One region of the Paenibacillus hunanensis genome, then DNA from elsewhere that is predicted to be linked to it. Evidence: riboswitches for the same ligand, from Rfam matches in the RefSeq annotation. Region 1 holds a riboswitch; the other holds the start of a gene.

The links. Region 1 has a riboswitch for S-adenosylmethionine ahead of SK066_RS05075 (methionine ABC transporter ATP-binding protein). Riboswitches for the same ligand answer to the same signal wherever they lie in the genome.
Region 2: another riboswitch for S-adenosylmethionine. It lies ahead of metA (homoserine O-acetyltransferase MetA); the one in region 1 lies ahead of SK066_RS05075 (methionine ABC transporter ATP-binding protein).

What each region holds. Positions count from the first base shown of each region.
Region 1 covers NZ_CP139194.1:1,279,065-1,282,661, reverse strand. The annotation lists gene SK066_RS05080 (methionine ABC transporter permease) at 9-686, opposite strand; gene SK066_RS05075 (methionine ABC transporter ATP-binding protein) at 683-1,702, opposite strand; SAM riboswitch class I at 1,833-1,985, opposite strand; gene SK066_RS05070 (COX15/CtaA family protein) at 2,519-3,520, opposite strand.
Region 2 covers NZ_CP139194.1:4,078,250-4,081,846, reverse strand. The annotation lists gene corA (magnesium/cobalt transporter CorA) at 31-966, opposite strand; SAM riboswitch class I at 1,488-1,624, shown strand; gene metA (homoserine O-acetyltransferase MetA) at 1,771-2,712, shown strand; gene SK066_RS16565 (DUF6756 family protein) at 2,714-3,184, shown strand; gene SK066_RS16560 (PLP-dependent transferase) at 3,240-3,597, shown strand, end outside.

The DNA.
Region 1 (3,597 bases):
TAACTGGATTATCGGCGTGAAAAATGAATAACAAGACGATCACCCAGCATTTGCAGCGCCTGTACGATAATGACCATCAGCACGACTGCTACCAGCATAACGCCCATATCGTAGCGATAATAACCGTAGTTAATTGCCAGCGTACCTAAGCCGCCAGCCCCTATCATACCTGCCATTGCGGTATTCGACACAAGCGCAACAACGGTTACCGTCAAGCCTGCCAGCAGACCCGGCATCGCTTCGCGTAGCAGTACGCGACCAATGACCTGTCCGGTGGATGCTCCCATCGCATACGCCGCCTCGATCACACCACGATCAACTTCACGCAATGCAGTCTCAACCAGTCGTGCAAAGAACGGCGCAGCGGCAATAACAAGCGGCGGAATGGTTCCTAATACACCAATCGTTGTACCGACGAGCAGATCCGTCAGCGGCAGCAAGGCTACGATCAGGATGATGAAGGGCACCGAGCGCAGGATGTTCACAATGACTGAGATCACGGAGTACACACCTTTGAGCACCGGCGAAGTCGAGCGCGATGTCATAAATAGCATGATACCGAGTGGCAATCCGATCAGTAGGGTAAACAATCCAGAGGCACCGATCATTTGTAGTGTTTCAATCGTTGCCGTACCAAATTCATTCCAGTCAATCTGGGAAAAATCCAGTTCACCAAAATTACTCATGATTCCATCACCTCCACATTCAGACCTTTTGCCGTCAACTTGTCCAGCGTCTGCTGGATGGCAGCTGGTGCTCCGTCAAAGCGTACGATCAATTGACCGTATGGCACACTTTTGAGTGTGGATATCGTTCCCTGCAAGATGGCAAAGTCTACGCCAGTCTCACGTACGGTACGTGACATGATGGATTCATACGTCTTATCGCCGAGGAAGGAAATCTTCACAGCCAGCGATGATTCACTGTGTGGCCCAGCAAGCACAGCATCTAGCAGCTCACTATGGCTGGATTCACGAGTGATAAAATCACGTGTGATCGGATGCTGCGGCTTCAAAAACACCTCAGCGACAGGTCCCTGCTCTACAATGCCACCCTGATGAATAACCGCGACACGATCACAAATGCTTTGAATAACATTCATCTCGTGTGTGATCAGTACAATCGTCAGGTTGAAGCGCTGATTAATATCAAGCAGCAGCTTCAAGATGGAATCCGTAGTCTGTGGATCAAGCGCAGATGTCGCTTCATCACAGAGCAGTACATCCGGGTCACTCGATAGTGCGCGAGCGATACCGACACGCTGCTTTTGTCCACCAGACAGCTGGGCTGGATATTTCTGTGCATGTGCTTCCAGTCCAACGAGCTTCAATAATTCATCAACCCGAGTACGAATGTTCTTTTCTGGTGTCTTAGCCAGACGAAGTGGGAAAGCAATGTTATCGTAGACCGTTGCCGATGATAGCAGATTAAAATGCTGAAAGATCATGCCGATCTTGCGGCGGCGCGTCTGCAATGCTCCCTTGCCCAGCTTAGTCAAATCTACACCATCGATCCAGATATGACCTGATGTTGGACGTTCTAGCAGATTAATACAGCGAATTAGTGTACTTTTACCTGCTCCTGAATGTCCGATCACTCCGAAAATCTCACCTTTTTCAATGGATAGATCCAGATCGCTCAGTGCGGGCGTTGTATTTTTACCTTTACCATAAACTTTGGTTACATGTTCAAGACGAATCAAGCTTGAGGTCCTCCTCCCGGTTGTCGGTCTGCATGCGATTTCGTTCAATCTATTTTCAGCCGGTTCTTTTTTATACACAAAAAGAGCCCATTTTCTGCAGAAAAGGGCTCTCTATCCGTAAGATATTGCCTTCTCATCTGCCAAAATCACAGACTGTTCCATTGCTGTACAGCCGTCATTTTGTAGGATTTAGCACCATGTCATTTTGAAAAGGCAAGCTGCCATTCTCAAAATCGGTTGCCGGGCTTCATCGGGCCAGTCCCTCCACCACTCTCGATAAGAAAATATGAAAACATCGAATGAAAATCTTTACTCAGTATATTGAACTTCACAATCTTTGTAAAGTGGAAAATGGGGATTTTTCATTAATTTCTGCAAATGTTCATTTTGGGATTAAGCTGGGGGGAGTAGACGGAGGGGGCATGTGGTTGTTTGGCAGCAACCACTTCGGGAAGGAATAAGGGGACGGACTCAGTGGAGCCGCGGGAATCTACGGATTAGGAATTTACTGTAGATTCCCGCCCCTCCAAAATCGTCCTTTCCCCTTATTTCCTTCCCTTCGTTCTGTGCGTGTGCGGGTAGAGCTCATGCAATAGCGGTAGGGTGGTGTACAAACCAGCTTTATAAGAGGGGAGTGGGTAAGTAGGTAGTTTGTTAAGTTACTAGGTTGCTAGATTGTAAAATCGTCTATGGGGATAGATTGAGTATGGAGATGTTGAGTTGTAAAAAAGCTGTACTTCGGCGCATGAGAACGTCGAAGCACAGCTTTGGAGAAGGCTTATTATATTGGCTCGTTTACATTTATACTCTTTTAAATTAACGAGTTACAGGGACGCCGGGGTTGTTGGGTTTTTGTTGGTGTACGTTGGATTCGGCGTATGATTTGCGGCTTAGTTGCCAGGTTCGGAGGCTCATGTAGCAGAGGATACCGAACAGGAACTGGATGAGCAGAGTGTGTGCCATCGTTGCGAAGAAGTAGACTTCTGGCACGTCCATGGTGAAGATGTTAACTGCGCCGCTTACGAATTGCAGTAGGATGAATACGACAGCAACGATACCCATTTTACGGATACTCGGGTTATTTGGGTGGTGACGATAGGCGTAGTGACCGAGAATGGCGATCACGATGACCAGTGCAAGTGCTGCTGCGCGGTGCAGGAAGGCTACGCCAACGCCGCCGGATAGCTCAGGGATAACGGCACCGTTACAGAGCGGGAAGCCGGAGCAGCCGCCTCGTGAATCGGTGTGCGTTACGAATGCACCTGTGTATACGACGATATACGTAAAGATGGTTGAGAACCATGTCAGGTTACGGAAGCCTTTGCTAACAGGTGGCTGGTTCTCGTAGGTATGTGTACGCTGATATTTATGCAATCTGCGTGCTGTGAACGCCATCAGCATGGAGCTGGAGAAAGCGATCATGGAGAAGCCGAAGTGCAATGCCATGATTGCTGAGGACTGAGAAAATACTACAGCCAATGCGCCCATAATCGCTTGCAATACGACAAAGATTAGAGTTAGTACCGCATAAAGACGTAATTCTTTATTTTTGTTAAAAAAGATAAAACCGATGAATGAAAATAGTGCTGTCAAACCTGCAAAACCACTAACCATTCGGTGCGTATACTCAATCAAGGATGAGATCGTATATGCAGGGATGAATTGACCATGACAAAGCGGCCATTCGCGCCCACAGCCCAGTCCTGATCCAGTCTTGGTCACGACCAGACCGCCCATTGTTGCGAGAAACATAGCCAAACAGGTTATATAGCTTAACCATTTCAAATGCTGAATCGTTATCAGTGGCTTACGTGCCATAATTAAAATCACCCGCTATTAAATTAGTAGTGACGTTCATGTGAAGTCACTATTCATTATAGCGAATCTAGCGTCAT
Region 2 (3,597 bases), 2.8 Mb from region 1:
ACAGGCCGGGGAGAAATGACCTCCAACTGTTCAGATCCAATCCTTTTTACGGAACGTAAAGAACATCGTCAGACCGAGCGCGATCATAATACCAATGACCATCGGATAGCCAAAATGCCATTTGAGCTCAGGCATATTTTCAAAGTTCATCCCATAAATACCGGTAATCACCGTCAGCGGCATGAATATCGTCGTAATCGCGGTAAACACGCGCATAATTTCATTGGCACGGTTGGCGATACTGGACTGATAGGCTTCTCGTAAGTTGCCCATCAGATCGCGGAATGTATCGAACATCTCGGATACTTTGACCGCATTCTCGTACACGTCACTAAAATACTTTTGCAATTGATCATCGATCAGACGCAGATCCTTTTTGTTCAGCGTATTGATCACCTCGCGCTGTGGGCCGAGTACACGCTTGAGCCACAGAATCTCACCGCGCAAACCGATAATTTCGTTCAAATGCGATTTTTTCGTGCTCATCAGAATACTTTCCTCAAGCCGTTCAATCTGATCCTCAATCCGGTCACCTACTGTAAAGTAGTTATCGACCACCAGATCGACGAGCAAGTACATGAATTTGTCAGGACGACTAACTTCCTCTTCCCACAAAATCGGCTTAAGCGTGCGCAGCTCGCTAATCTTCTGCTTGGTCACCGTAATAATAAAATGACGTCCCAGGAAAATGTTCAGTGCGCGCAAAAAAATCTCTTCATCGTCAAAACGAATACTGTTCACAACGATAAAGTAGTGATTTTCGTAAATCTCGATTTTTGGCCGCTGCTCTTCATCGCCCATCATGTCCTCAACCGCCAGATCATGTAGCATAAAGAGAGGTTGAAGCAGGATCAGATCATCAAGACCAGCGTCAATCCAGTAAAAGCCTTCCTCCGGTGCAATCAGTGTTTCGTTAACATCCTCAACCAGCGTGAAATTGCCGGCGTTTACGTGCCGAATTTTCATAGTATGCTCTACTCCTTTTTCATTTTAAAATGAGCAGGAAAAGAGACGGCAATTGTACACACTTCTGTTAAGCTTCGCTATTATATGAAAATGATCTTTTCAACATGGCGCGCTCCTCCGGTATCCTATTGTCGTTCCATTCCTGTGATTGGGTATATCGTTGCGGCAAGCTGGTCCTCGGGTCGCCTTCCATCTTGAAATTCACCTCTTTATGATCAGTTTTGAATGATATCGTATACGCAATGTTTTATGAAAAACATGAAAATACGTCAAATACTTGTTAAGTATACCGTGGAGACAGCAGGCTTTCAAGTCTAGTATTAGTGATTTTCTCACAGTGGATGAAATGAAAAAGAATTTTGGTGTTTGTATGCGATTCTGCTGACTAATTTGCTCCTATCTACACGTGTATAACATCTTTATCGGCTGAACATTCTCTTGACGATAGGTAGGGAAGTAGTATAAATTATGGTATAAGTAATTCCGTATTTCCTGTTTTACCCCATAATCAAATACAGCGAATCTTATCAAGAGCAGGCGGAGGGACTAGCCCTATGAAGCCCGGCAACCGGCAGTCATATACTGTACGGTGCTAATTCTAGCAGAGATACAGGTACATCCTACGATGAAGTATCTGGTATCTGCTGACAGATGAGAGAGGCGCTATACAGACGCAGCTTGTTTGCGTATACGACCTTTCTCAGCTCCATCGAGAAAGGTCTTTTTGCGTATTTGCGCACCTCCTTTCACTATACGGGCACGCTTTTCGCTGCATGACCAACCATCTATAAGGAGTGAATGACAATGCCAATCAAAATCCCTGACAGCTTACCGGCAAAGGAAATTCTGACCGGAGAAAATATTTTCGTAATGGACGAGTCGCGTGCCTACCAGCAGGACATTCGTCCACTGCGCATCGCTCTGCTCAACCTGATGCCAACGAAGGAAACGACCGAGACGCAGCTGCTGCGTTTGCTCAGTAACAGTCCACTACAGGTGGATGTGTACCTGCTGCATACTCGCTCGCACATTTCCAAAAACACATCGGCAGAGTACCTGAATACCTTTTATAAAACATTCCCTGAAGTGAAGCATCTGCGCTTTGATGGTCTGATCGTCACAGGCGCACCGGTGGAAACGATGGAATTCGAGGATGTGAACTACTGGGAGGAGATTCAGGAAATCTTCGACTGGAGCAAAACAAATGTGACGTCGACGATGCATATCTGTTGGGCTTCACAGGCAGGGCTGTATCACCACTTTGGTGTTCCAAAGGTGGATTTGCCAGAGAAATGCTTCGGCGTATTCCCGCACACGCTCAATAAGAGCAATGTACCGCTGCTACGTGGGTTTGATGAGTGGTACTATGCACCCCATTCCCGTCATACGGAAGTGCGCCGCGAGGATATCGAGAATGTGCCAGGGCTTGAAATTTTGTCTGAATCAGATGAGGCAGGCATCTATATCGTAGCTACGCAGGATGGGAAGCAGATTTTCGTTACGGGGCACTCGGAATATGATCCGCTGTCGCTCAAATGGGAATATGACCGCGATATTGCTAAAGGTATGGATATTGCCGTACCGAAAAACTATTTTCCAAACGATGACCCAACGCGTACACCACCGTCCAAATGGCGTGCACATGCCAATCTACTATTTTCCAACTGGCTGAACTATTACGTCTACCAGGAAACACCGTACGATCTGGAAGCGGAAAAAGCTCAGGCAGGTCTGTATTCGATTTGATATGGACACGTACGAAGAGCATTCGCTCCATCGCAGTTTGCGTCAGGAGCTGGAAGAAGCGTGCTTGACCGGGAATATTCGCGATCATGAAGTTCCTGCTACAGAAGAGGTGATTCGAGCCATTGAGAGTATGTATGTGGGTGGTGTACCTCGTGCATGGTGGCTTGAACTGAGACATGTAGTGCATAGACAGCATTCGGACGACGATCAGTCATATATGGGAATCGAGCATATCGTTCGCCAATACTGCGATTCGGATATGCGGGCGAATCAGAAGCTACTATTTATCGTAGATGAAGATAATGAGCGACATCATGTGCTTGCTTTAACATTGGACGAAATGGTACATGTAATCGCGGAATGTCGTTTTTTTGAATACTATATTTGTTCTAACGATTATGGATGGTTGCTATGTGAGAACGAGCATGGAGAGTTTATCATCTGCAAGCGTTCAGGGTTGGATACTGCATAAGGTAGAGATGATTAGAAATGATAGTTGATTTGGATATCTGAGGAGGACGTAACGCATGACGTACAAAAAGAATCAGGAATCATCGCTTAGTATTGAAAGCCGGCTTGCCCAGATCGGATCGGTAGACGAGCCGGTAACAGGAGCTATTAATTTCCCTATTTATCAATCGACGGCATTCCGTCATCCAGAGCTTGGTAAAAGTACAGGCTTTGACTATATTCGGACGACGAATCCGACTCGCGCGGTGTTGGAGCAATCTGTAGCTGAGCTGGAATCGGGCGATGCAGGCTTTGCCTGTAGCTCTGGTATGGCAGCGCTGCAAACGATCTTTGCGATGTTCGGTCAGGGCGATCATCTGATCGTCTCGCTTGATCTGTACGGCGGTACGTATCGTTTGCTGGAGCGCATTATGT